3 regions of the Streptomyces sp. GL_148 genome follow, and region 1 is predicted to be linked to each of the others. Evidence: riboswitches for the same ligand, from Rfam matches in the RefSeq annotation. Region 1 holds a riboswitch; each other region holds the start of a gene.

The links. A riboswitch is a leader RNA that binds a small molecule or an ion and turns the genes downstream of it on or off. The one in region 1 is predicted to bind cyclic di-AMP.
Region 2: linked by a shared signal. The riboswitch ahead of AC3IYI_RS29865 (M23 family metallopeptidase) and the one ahead of AC3IYI_RS15860 (transglycosylase family protein) in region 1 are both predicted to bind cyclic di-AMP.
Region 3: linked by a shared signal. The riboswitch ahead of AC3IYI_RS33505 (peptidoglycan DD-metalloendopeptidase family protein) and the one ahead of AC3IYI_RS15860 (transglycosylase family protein) in region 1 are both predicted to bind cyclic di-AMP.

Annotation. Positions count from the first base shown of each region.
Region 1 covers NZ_CM174396.1:3,500,963-3,504,796, reverse strand. The annotation lists gene AC3IYI_RS15875 (hypothetical protein) at 252-452, shown strand; partial or broken gene AC3IYI_RS15870 (cytochrome P450) at 529-702, shown strand; gene AC3IYI_RS15865 (transglycosylase family protein) at 846-1,949, shown strand; cyclic di-AMP (ydaO/yuaA leader) riboswitch at 2,226-2,398, shown strand; gene AC3IYI_RS15860 (transglycosylase family protein) at 2,401-3,093, shown strand; gene eno (phosphopyruvate hydratase) at 3,406-3,834, shown strand, end outside.
Region 2 covers NZ_CM174396.1:6,535,340-6,539,173, forward strand. The annotation lists gene AC3IYI_RS29855 (M16 family metallopeptidase) at 1-477, shown strand, start outside; gene AC3IYI_RS29860 (M16 family metallopeptidase) at 498-1,865, shown strand; cyclic di-AMP (ydaO/yuaA leader) riboswitch at 2,106-2,264, shown strand; gene AC3IYI_RS29865 (M23 family metallopeptidase) at 2,277-3,071, shown strand; gene AC3IYI_RS29870 (GntR family transcriptional regulator) at 3,294-3,834, shown strand, end outside.
Region 3 covers NZ_CM174396.1:7,417,526-7,421,359, forward strand. The annotation lists gene AC3IYI_RS33495 (aspartate aminotransferase family protein) at 1-230, shown strand, start outside; gene AC3IYI_RS33500 (tyrosine-protein phosphatase) at 282-1,103, opposite strand; cyclic di-AMP (ydaO/yuaA leader) riboswitch at 1,428-1,625, shown strand; gene AC3IYI_RS33505 (peptidoglycan DD-metalloendopeptidase family protein) at 1,628-2,623, shown strand; partial or broken gene AC3IYI_RS33510 (DNA glycosylase AlkZ-like family protein) at 2,693-2,986, shown strand; gene AC3IYI_RS33515 (PP2C family protein-serine/threonine phosphatase) at 3,338-3,834, opposite strand, start outside.

The sequences.
Region 1 (3,834 bases):
GACGCTGATCGATCTCGAGCTGAACTACTCCGCAAGTACGGAGATGCCGTCAAGATCCCCATGCCGGAGGCCTTCGACGCGGCACGTCGCGCGCAGCTCCGTTCCGCCGAAACGTCCGTGGATGTGACGACGTATATCTGAACGCAGACGAGGTCGAGAACGAGGTCTGGGAACTCCTCACTGAGTTCCTCGGTGAGGAGTGCTCCCAGGAGCGGCTTCTCGGTACGCGACTGCGCCCGGGGACTCCCGGCTTGGAAGAGAAGGCGGAACTGTTCAGCCTGTTCGCGGTCCGGGTCGAGACGGAGAGCCACCGCTTCAAGAAGAAGGCCGGCACGCGCTGCCCAGTGACGCAATGGCACGTGGCCGCGAAGCAGGATGTACCCGCCGACGTGGCGGAGGAGGAGCGGACCGGCGTGCGGAGCGTCAGCAGGGGGCATGGCCGCTGCTGGTGACGCGGCTGAACGAGCAGCGCGCGGGGACACCGGTGTACGTCAGGCCGACGATCCCGCCGCTGCGAGTGACGGTGCGTGTGGCGGAGACCCTGAGAGTCGTCTCCGGCTCGCGACGCTGCTGACGCGGCTGCCCGATCTGGAACTGGCCGTGCCTGTCGAGGAGCTGCGGTGGCGCGGGGGGCTCATCATGCGGGGGCTGCGGACGCTTCCGGTCCGCTTCACGGCCGAATCAACCGCCCAAAACGCCTGAAACCCGCCTGACCGGAAGTCAGTTCGCTGCCCAAACTTGTGACTGGCGTTCGAAGGCCGCTAGGTTCTGCCGTTACCCCGCCGTTATGCGAAAGGTGCAGCCTCATGCGTTCCGGGAACGGCCGCCACAGACGCCCCCGACAAGTGCCCGCACTTGTCGTCACCGCCGGAATCACCGGCACCGCACTCGCCCTGCCGCTGCTCGCGGCCACCGGCGCGAGCGCCGCGGAGACCTCCACGTGGGACAAGGTCGCCGAGTGCGAGAGCGGGGGTACGTGGAGCGCCAACTTCGGCGGCGGCGCGTACGGCGGGCTGCAGTTCAGCCAGGAGGAGTGGAAGAGCGCCGGCGGGCTCGACTTCGCCGAGCGCGCCGACCTCGCCAGCCGCTCCCAGCAGATCGCTGTGGCCGAACGGGTCCTGGCCTCCCGGGGCCCCGTGGCGTGGCCGCTGTGCGCGGTGCAGGCCGGTCTGACGCAGGACGCGCCCGCCGCCGAGGTGGACCCGGGCCTGCCCGGCGGTTCCGGATCCGCCGCCCCCGCCCCGTCCCGCCCGGACGACTCCGTGCCGCACACCGGCTCGGGCAAGCCGTCCACGGACTTCGGGGCCCCGTCGCAGAAGGGTCCGGGCCCGTCGGCCTCGGTGCTGCCCGACTATCCGATCGGCGTGCCCGGCGAACTGCCCGTCATGCCCCCGCCGGACCCCCAGACGTCGCCTCCCGGCCTCCCGGGCGACCCGACGCCTCCCACGAGCCCGACGGACCCCACGGCGCCGGCGGACCCCACCACTCCCGCACCGCCGTCCGCGGATCCGACCCTGCCGGTGGGTCCGACCCTGCCGGTGGACCCGACGGCTCCGGTGACCCCGTCCGACCCGGGGAACTCGACGAAGCCGACGAACCCGGGCAATTCGGGGAACCCGTCAAACCCGGTCAACCCGGTTGATCCCACGGCCCCGACGACTCCGGCCGCACCCGGCGAGTCCGCCTCCCCGACCGCTCCGGCGACCCCCGGTGCGTCCGAGGGCGGCGGCAAGCACCGCGGCCCGGCCGCCGTCGAGACGCCCGCCGCGCCTGACGCCGCGTCGGACCCGACGTACACCGTGAAGGCGGGCGACAGCCTGATCGCGATCGCGGACGCCAACGGAGTGAAGGGCGGCTGGAAGGGTCTCTATGAGGCCAACGAGCAGGTCATCGGCGGCGACGCGGACCTGATCAAGCCCGGCCAGAACCTGGATCTAACGCATCAATAAGGACACTTGAGGCGCCCGGAACCAGCTGATTGTCCGTTTTCTGTAAGTGAGACATGTGTCTCTTCAGGTCAACTGGCGTGTCCCGCCCGCAGGGTTCCGCAAACCCCGCCCTCACCTGCGCAAACGCCCTTCCGGGGAGCGCAAGTAGGCACCGTCTCCCCCCGATGTCGCTCGTTGAACATCGGGGGGAGACCTGTCTACCTTCTGAATCGCTCGCCACCGCGGGCTCCTTCGACCGCATCGCCGAATCCTGCCGGCGGACGGAGGGAACACTCGTCGCGTAAAGCGCCGAAGGCAGGAGCGGGGGAACCAAGGTAGGCGCCGGTGGCGGCCGTTGAGAGACGGTCACTTCAGCCGGCTAGGGGTTAAGCCAAGCGCTAGGTCGCTCGGCCGGGCACTCACTCGCCCGAACCCGACAGCTCACCTCGTAGGCGTCGGTGAGGAGAACTCCATGCTGCTTTCCGGCAAGGGCAAGCACCGTCGCGGCTCCAAGGCCGTCCGCATCGTCACGCTGGCCGGTGTCGCGGGTGTCGCCGTCGCGGCTCCCCTGATGGCTGCGGGCACCGCTTCCGCCGCGACCGCTGGCGAGTGGGACCGCGTCGCCTCGTGCGAGTCCGGCGGCAACTGGTCCATCAACACGGGCAACGGCTACTACGGTGGCCTGCAGTTCTCGTCCTCCACGTGGGCCGCGTACGGCGGCAAGACGTACGCCGCGCAGGCCAACCAGGCCTCCAAGTCGCAGCAGATAGCCATCGCCGAGAAGGTCCTCAAGGGCCAGGGCAAGGGCGCCTGGCCGCACTGCGGCGTGGGCCTGTCGAACTCCTCCTACACCGGCGGCTCGGCCCAGACCCCCACCAAGCCGAAGACGCAGCCGAAGCAGGAGAAGAAGACCGAGGCTCCGAAGAAGGAGACCAAGCGCGTCGAGGCTCCGACCACCCGCTCCGAGCGTCCGGCCGCCGCGCCGAAGACCGAAGCCCCCAAGACGGGCAACGGCTCCTACGCGGTCAAGTCCGGCGACACGCTGGGTGCGATCGCCGACGCGAACAACGTGTCCGGTGGCTGGGAGAAGCTCTTCGAGCTCAACAAGGACATCGTCTCGGACGCCGACCTGATCTTCCCGGGCCAGAAGCTGAAGCTCAGCTGAAACCTGTGAGAACGGTCGTGGCTACTTTCGCGACGACACGCAGTAGTTCCACCACGTAATTCCACCGCCCGGCGCGCAACACCCTGCGTGCCGGGCGGTGCTGTGTGCAGGTGTCTCCGGCCTGACGGACCCTCCGGAACGACCGGTGATCAAGAGCCCTATGTCCTGTAAGAGGGGCATTCAGGCCCTTTTTCGTCCCAGGACCCGGGCGGTCGGCTGGCCGAGTGCCCCGAGGCGGTTAGGCTCTAAGCGGCAAGGCCATCCCACGGCCTGACATGCCACCGCACACCCAGCGTCACATCCCAGAAGGAGATGCTCGTGCCGTCCATCGACGTCGTCGTAGCCCGGGAAATCCTGGACTCCCGAGGCAACCCCACGGTCGAGGTCGAGGTGGGCCTCGACGATGGCAGCACCGGCCGTGCTGCAGTCCCGTCCGGCGCCTCCACCGGAGCGTTCGAAGCCGTAGAGCTCCGTGACGGTGACCCCAACCGCTACATGGGCAAGGGCGTGGAGAAGGCCGTCCTCGCCGTCATCGAGCAGATCGGCCCGGAGCTCGTCGGCTACGACGCCACCGAGCAGCGCCTGATCGACCAGGCGATGATCGACCTGGACGCCACCGAGAACAAGGGCTCCCTCGGAGCCAACGCCATCCTCGGTGTCTCCCTCGCCGTCGCGCACGCCGCGTCCGAGGCCTCGGACCTGCCGCTCTTCCGCTACCTCGGCGGCCCGAACGCGCACCTG
Region 2 (3,834 bases), 3.0 Mb from region 1:
CGCCGCGACCAGAGCGCCGTAGCGGCCGGTTTCGGCATGCTGCGCCTCGCCGGCGCGCCCTCGCTGGGCTGGCTGGACGTCAAGACCTCCAGCGGGGTCGAGGTGCCCGCCATCGAGGCGGCCGTCGACGAGGAGCTCGCGCGCTTCGCCGCCGAGGGCCCGACGGCCGAGGAGATGGAGCGCGCGCAGGCCCAGCTGGAGCGCGAGTGGCTGGACCGGCTGAGCACGGTGGCCGGCCGCGCCGACGAACTGTGCCGCTTCGCGGTGCTGTTCGGCGACCCGCAGCTGGCGCTGACCGCCGTCCAGCGCGTCCTCGACATCACCGCCGAGGAGGTGCAGGCCGTGGCCGCGGCCCGACTGCGCCCCGACAACCGCGCGGTGCTCGTCTACGAGCCGCTCGAAGCCGGCGCGGACGACGACACCGACCTCACCGAAGAGACCGACGCGAGCGACGAGAACGAAGGGGCGGAGCAGTGAGCGACACCGCAGCCGTCACGATGACCTTCCACCCGCGCCCCGAGGCCGGCGAGCCGCAGCCGTGGGCCTTCCCGGCCCCCGAGCGCGGGGTCCTGGCCAACGGCCTGACCCTGCTGCGCTGCCACCGCCCGGGCCAGCAGGTGGTCGCGGTCGAGATCAACCTCGCCGCCCCGCTCGACGCGGAGCCCGAGGGCCTGGACGGCGTGGCCACGATCATGGTCCGCGCCCTGTCCGAGGGCACCGACAAGCGCTCCGCCGAGGATTTCGCCGCCGAGCTGGAGCGCTGCGGCGCCACCCTCGACGCGCACGCCGACCACCCCGGCCTGCGGGTCTCCCTGGAGGTCCCGGCCTCCCGCCTGCACAAGGCGCTGGGGCTGGTCGCCGAGGCGCTGCGCGCGCCGGCCTTCGCCGACGCCGAGGTGGACCGCCTGGTGCGCAACCGGCTCGACGAGATCCCGCACGAGAGCGCCAACCCGCAGCGCCGCGCCGCCAAGCAGCTCTCGAAGGAGCTCTTCCCGGCCTCCCTGCGGATGTCGCGCCCGCGTCAGGGAACCGAGGAGACGGTCGCCCGCATCGACTCCGCGGCCGTACGCGCCTTCTACGAGGCCCACGTGCGCCCCGCGACCGCCACCGCGGTGGTCGTCGGCGACCTGACCGGCATCGACCTGGACGCCGTCCTGGCCGACACCCTGGGCGCGTGGACCGGTGACACCACCGCCCCGCGCCCGGTCCCGCCGATCACCGCCGACGACACGGGCCGCGTGGTCATCGTGGACCGGCCCGGCGCGGTCCAGACGCAGCTGCTGATCGGCCGCATCGGCGCCGACCGGCACGACCGGGTCTGGGCGCCCCAGGTGCTCGGCACGTACTGCCTGGGCGGCACGCTCACCTCCCGGCTGGACAAGGTGCTGCGCGAGGAGAAGGGGTACACCTACGGCGTGCGCGCCTTCGGCCAGGTGCTGCGCTCCACCGCCGACGGCAAGGGCGCCTCGATGCTCGCCATCAGCGGCTCGGTGGACACCCCCAACACCGGCCCGGCCCTGGACGACCTCTGGACGGTGCTGCGCACCCTCGCGGCGGGCGGCCTGACCGACGCCGAACGGGACGTGGCCGTGCAGAACTTGGTGGGCGTGGCCCCGCTGAAGTTCGAGACGGCGGCCTCCGTCGCGGGCACGCTCGCCGACCAGGTCGAGCAGGAGCTTCCGGACGACTACCAGGCGCAGTTGTACGCGCGGCTCGCCGAAACCGGGACGGTGGAGGCCACTTCGGCGGTCGTCAGCGCCTTCCCGGTGGACCGCCTGGTCACGGTCCTGGTCGGCGACGCCTCGCAGATCGAGGAGCCGGTGCGGGCCCTCGGGATCGGCGAAGTGACCGTGGTCGTCAACTGACCGTCCGTTGACTGCCGACGGGTCACCAACTGGCCCGTCGCACAAGGGGATCCGGCAAGGGACTCCGGCGGCTTGTCCGCTGGAGTCCCTTTTGCCCTTTCCTGTCCCTTTGGTGGTGTGGTTGCTTGTATGTGGTGTGGCGTATGCAACAAAAAGGCGTGTCTGTTTGGCGATTGACTGATGATCCGCCTAGCGTCGGCCGTGCTGTCCGTCAGTTGTAACCGCCGCATCCGCGGCACCGGGCAGTGATCGCCGAGTCCCCGTCAGGCGCGAGCCTGGGGAGCCGGGGACCCACTTGTGTCCCTGGGGTGAATCGGACCACCTCGCAAGAGGGGCCCGTAGGAGACCTTCCTGCTCCGAACCCGTCAGCTAACCCGGTAGGCGAGAGGGAAGGAAAGGATCAGCCCCTTCATGGCGTTTGGCAGTAGTGCCGCCGGTAAGCACCGTGGTTCGAGCCGTATGAGCCGCAGGACCGCCGGCTACGCCGGCATAGCCGCCCTCGCCGCTACCGGCGTCGTGGGCTCCCTGGCCGGCCCCGCGTTCGCCGCGGACAAGTCCCCCTCCATGGAGGACACCGGCGCCCTCAACACCATCGTGGTGGCCGACGAGCTCGCCGGTGACGTCGAGGCCCAGGCCCAGTCCCAGCAGCGCGCCGCCGAGGCCGCCGCCGCCAAGGCGCAGGCCGAGGCCGACGCCCGGCAGCGGGCCGCCGAGGCCAAGGCGAAGGCCGAAGCGCAGGCCAAGGCCGAGCGTGAGGCCGCCGAGCGCGCCGCTCGCGAAGAGGAGCGCAAGCGCCTCAACACCTTCGTGTCCCCGCTCGACAACACCTATGTCAGCACCCAGTACCACGCGGGTGGCGGCATGTGGTCCTCCGGCAGCCACACCGGCATCGACTTCCACGCCGCCTCCGGCACCGAGGTGCACGCCGTGGGCCTCGGCACCGTGGTCGAGGCGGGCTACGGCGGCGCGTACGGCAACAACGTCGTCATCAAGCACGCCGACGGCACGTACACCCAGTACGGCCACATGTCCTCGCTGAGCGTCTCCGTCGGCCAGCAGGTCGTCCCCGGCCAGAAGATCGGCCTGTCGGGCTCCACCGGCAACTCCAGCGGCCCGCACCTGCACTTCGAGGCCCGCACCGGCGCCGACTACGGTACGGACATCAACCCGGTCACGTACCTGCGCTCGCACGGCGTCACCGTCTGACCCGCTCGCCTCACCGCACGTCTTCCGCGAAGGCCCCGGCTCTTTGAGAGCCGGGGCCTTCGTCGTGCTTCGTGCTTCGTGCGCGCGCTTCGCGCTTCCTGCTTCGTGCTTCCTGCTTCGCGTTGTGTGAATGTTTCGTATTTCCGGCCGCCCTCGGAAATTATCGTGTGTTGCAATAGAGTCGCAACGCGCACAGCCCTACGAAAAGGCGGAGGTCCGGTCTTGCGTATTCCCGCGCACACGGTATGCACAGCGATCCGCGACGACATCGTCTCCGGGGTGTTCGGGCCCGGCGGCCGGCTGACCGAGGAGGTGCTGGCCCGCCGCTACGGAGTCTCCCGCGTCCCGGTGCGCGAGGCGCTGCGCACGCTGGAGTCCGAGGGGTTCGTGACCACCCGGCGGCACGCGGGCGCCTGCGTGGCCGAGCCGACCGAACAGGAGGCGGCCGACCTCCTGGAGCTGCGGATGCTCCTGGAGCCCCTCGCGGCCGCCCGGGCGGCCCGGCGGCGCAGCGAGGCCCACCTCAAGGTGCTGCGCGGCCTGGTCAGGCTGGGCCAGGAGCGGGCCAGGAGGGGGCAGGGGGAGGATCTGCGCTCCCTGGGAGGCTGGTTCCACGAGACGCTCTCCCAGGCCTCGGGCAGCCCCGGGCTGATCACGCTTCTCACGCAGATGCGGCACAAGGTGGCCTGGATGTACGTGGTGGAGGCCCCGGTGCGGCCCGTGGAGTCCTGGGCGGAGCACGGCGCGATCGTCGATGCGGTGG
Region 3 (3,834 bases), 3.9 Mb from region 1:
TCGCGCAGATGGTCGTGGTGCCGCTGCTGCAGAAGCACCGGATCCTCACGCAGGTCTCCGGCGACCACCTGGAGGTGATCAAGCTGATCCCGCCGCTGATCGTGGACGAGGCGGACGTCGACCGGTTCGTCGGCGCCTTCCGCGCGGTCATGGACGAGGCCCACGGCGGCGGCGCGCTGATGTGGGACTTCGGGCGGACGCTGGTGAAGCAGGCCGTCGCCAACCGCTGAGTCAACCGCTGGGCCGGTGGCTCGGCGGGCGACGGCCCACCTCGTGGGGCGTCAGTCCAGCAGCCGGTCGCGGAGCCTGTCGAGGGTCTCGGGCGTCAGCCCGAGACCCTCGGCGAGGTAACGCTCCACGCCGCCCCACTCCTCGTCGATGGTGTCGAAGGCCGTGGTCAGATACGGGGCGCGGGCGTCGAAGAGCGGGGCGAGCAGCTCCATCACCTCGGGGGCGCGGGCCTCGGGAGAGTCGCTGCCCCGGCGGACCCGGTAGCGGTTGTGGGGGGCGTTCGACTCCAGGTAGTCCGCGAGGATCGCCTCCCGCCCGACGCCCAGCGCGAGCAGGGTGACGGCGATCGACAGGCCGGCCCGGTCCTTCCCGGCGGCGCAGTGCATGAGCGCCGGGACGCTGTCCTCGGCGAGCGCGTGCACGACCCGGCTGTGCTCGGCGGTACGGGTCAAGATCATCGACCGGTACGAACGGGACATCCGCGCGGCGGCCTTGCCCTCGCCCAGGATCTCGCGGAGCTGCGCCAGGTCCCCCTCGCGGACCATCTTCCAGAACTCCCGGCCGTCGGCCGGATCCGACAGCGGAATGCCGACGTTGCGCACGCCGGGCAGCTCCACGTCCGCACCCTCCAGCGCGTGGTCGGCGTCGTTGCGGAAGTCGAAGACGGTGTGCAGTCCGAGCGAGGCGAGGAAGTCTGCGTCGGTTTCGGTGGCATGCGCCAGATGTCCGCTTCGGAACAGTCGTCCTGACTTGACCCTTCGGCCGTCCGCGGTCGGCAAGCCGCCCACGTCGCGGAAGTTGCGCACTCCGGTCAGGGCCGGCGCCGGCGCCGCCGGATCGGTGTGCGTGCTCTGGGGTATCTGCTGGGTCACAGGGCTCCTCCGTGTCGTCCGTGCGGTCGTCGTCGCACGTGTCCGAATTGCGCTACTTGCGGGCAACTTGCCATAGCGAGAGGCGAGATCGGACGCGCCCCCGTGAGCCAGATCATACGGTGACGGTGAGTGGCTGATCGCGAATGGCGAATTGCCTTGCTGGGGCGGTTGTTGAAGGTGCGGAATGGACGGAGGGTGACCGGAATTCCGGCGGCCCGTCATCTTCAAGATTCTGTTGGGGAATTCATGACTTGTTCCGCGTGGCCGGGCTCGATTACGTTCGCGATCGATCCGGACGGACCGCCTAATCCTGCCGCCGACCGGAAACCGCACCCGACTATTCACGCGCGTGGCAGGAGCGGGGGAACCAGGTAAGCCGCTGTTCCGGATCTCCGGTCGAGATCTTTATAACGGGACAGCTCGGGGTGAAGCCGTACATGTGCTGTTCACCGGCACGGAGGCGGCCGGACATCTCCAGTCCGAACCCGACAGCTCACCTCGCAGGCGTCGGAGAGGAATTCGACATGTCCGGAACGGGTAAGCACCGCCGTCCCAAGTCCCGCTCGATATCCCGCGGGTTCGCCGTCGCGGGCACCGGTGGCGCGGCCCTCGCGCTTCCGCTGCTCGGCGCCACCGGCGCCCATGCCGCGGGCGTCCCGGCCGCCGCTCCGGTCAAGGCTCCGCAGGTGGGGGCCGCGCTCCAGGCTGCGCCCGCCGCCGCGCCCGCCGCGGCGCAGGCCGCTCCCACCGTCTACACCGTGGTGCCCGGCGACTACCTCTCCAAGATCGCCGCGGACCGGCACCTCGCCGGTGGCTGGGAACAGCTCTACGCGGACAACCTCGAGGCCGTCGGCACCAACCCGTCGCTGATCCACCCGGGGCTCAAGCTCACGCTCGGTGCGAAGGGCTCGGCTCCGGCCGAGTCCGCGCCGGCGGAAACGCCGAAGCCGGCCAAGAAGTCCGCTTCCTCCGCTTCCTCCGCTTCCTCCGCTTCCTCCGCTTCCTCCGATTCCTCCGATTCTTCCACTTCCGGCGATTCGTCGGATTCCTTCGACGAGGCCGCCGCGCCCGCCGCCAAGGCACCCGCCGAGCAGCAGCAGGGCGGCTCCACGTCGACCGGCTTCGTCGCCCCGGTCGGTGGCGGCACCTCCACCGCGTACAAGACCGCCGGCTCCATGTGGTCCAGCGGTTACCACACCGGTGTCGACTTCGCCGCGAGCAGCGGCACCACCGTCAAGGCGGTCGGCGCCGGCACCGTGGTCTCCGCCGGCTGGAGCGGCGCGTACGGCAACGAGGTCGTCATCCGGCACGCCGACGGCAAGTACAGCCAGTACGCGCACCTCTCCCAGCTGTCCGTCTCGTCCGGCCAGGACGTCACCGGCGGGCAGACCATCGGCCTCTCCGGTTCCACGGGCAACTCGACCGGCCCGCACCTGCACTTCGAGATCCGTACCGGGCCCTCCTACGGCTCGGACATCGACCCGCTGGCCTACCTCCGGTCGAAGGGCGTCAGCATCTGAATCCGAGGCGCTGTCCGAGGTGCCGGTCAGGCTGCCCGTTTCGACGGGGGACTGGACGGTCGTCGTGGCATGAAGGTCAGCGCAGGGGAGCTCAACCGCTCCACGCTCGCACGGCAGTTGCTGCTGCGGCGCGAGGTGATGGACGTCGGTGACGCGGTCCGCCGGGTGGTCGCCCTGCAGGCGCAGCACGCGGCCTCGCCGTACCTCGCGCTGTGGAACCGGCTCTCCGGCTTCGACCCGGCGGACCTCGACGCCGCCTTCACGGGGCGCGAGGTCGTCAAGTCGACCTTGATGCGGCTGACCCTGCACGCCCGCGCCGGCCGCGCACGGTACCGGCGGACCCGGAGGCGGCGGAGGAATCCCTGCGGACGCTGGTCATGCGCTACCTGGAGGGGTTCGGGCCGGCGTCGGCGGCGGGATCGAGGCGACCGCCTTCCACCCCCTGCGGGAGGAGGTCTGGGAGGCGCTCGCCGACGAGGCCCGGGGGCTGACGGCCTTCCTGGCCGACCGCGAACCGGAGGTCTACCGGCGGTACGGCCACTGGTGGAGCAAACTGCCGAGCGCCGAGACCCGGCTGCTCGTCTGAGCCGGGGCCGGGACCGGAGGGGGGTCCCGGTCCCGCTTGCCCCACTCGCGCAGGTCGGAAGAAAGGCCTGCTGCGGGGTGGTGACACGGTCGTCGCGCCGGCTGCGCGGGCCCGCGTACCGGCCCGCTTCATACGAGCCGGTCGATGAGGATCATCGCCACGTCGTCCGTCAAGAGGCCCTCGGTATGGCGGATCAACGCCTGGTGCAGTTCGTCCAGGAACTCCTGTGGGGAGGTGTCCGCGGGTATCTGCTCCATGGTCTCCGGCAGCGGGAAGAAGTCGTCGGCACGGTTGCGGGCTTCGATCACGCCGTCGGTGTAGAGCAGCAGCCGGTCACCGGGCAGGAACGGGTAGCTCTCCGGTGTGGCGGGAGGGCCGTCCACGAGGTCTTCGAGACCGAGGGGCGGCATGGGCGAGGTCGGCATCAGGGTCTGAACCTTGCCGTGGCGGAGCGCCAGCGGAGGAGGATGGCCGCGGTTGACCAGGTGCACCACCTGTTCGTCCGGCACCTGGGCGATGAGCGCGGTGGTGAACCCCTCCAGGAGTACTTCGGGAAGTTCTGCCTGAGAGTAGGTACCCGAGACGGCGGCCTCCCGCCGCAGCGCGGCCGCGCAATGGTTCATGA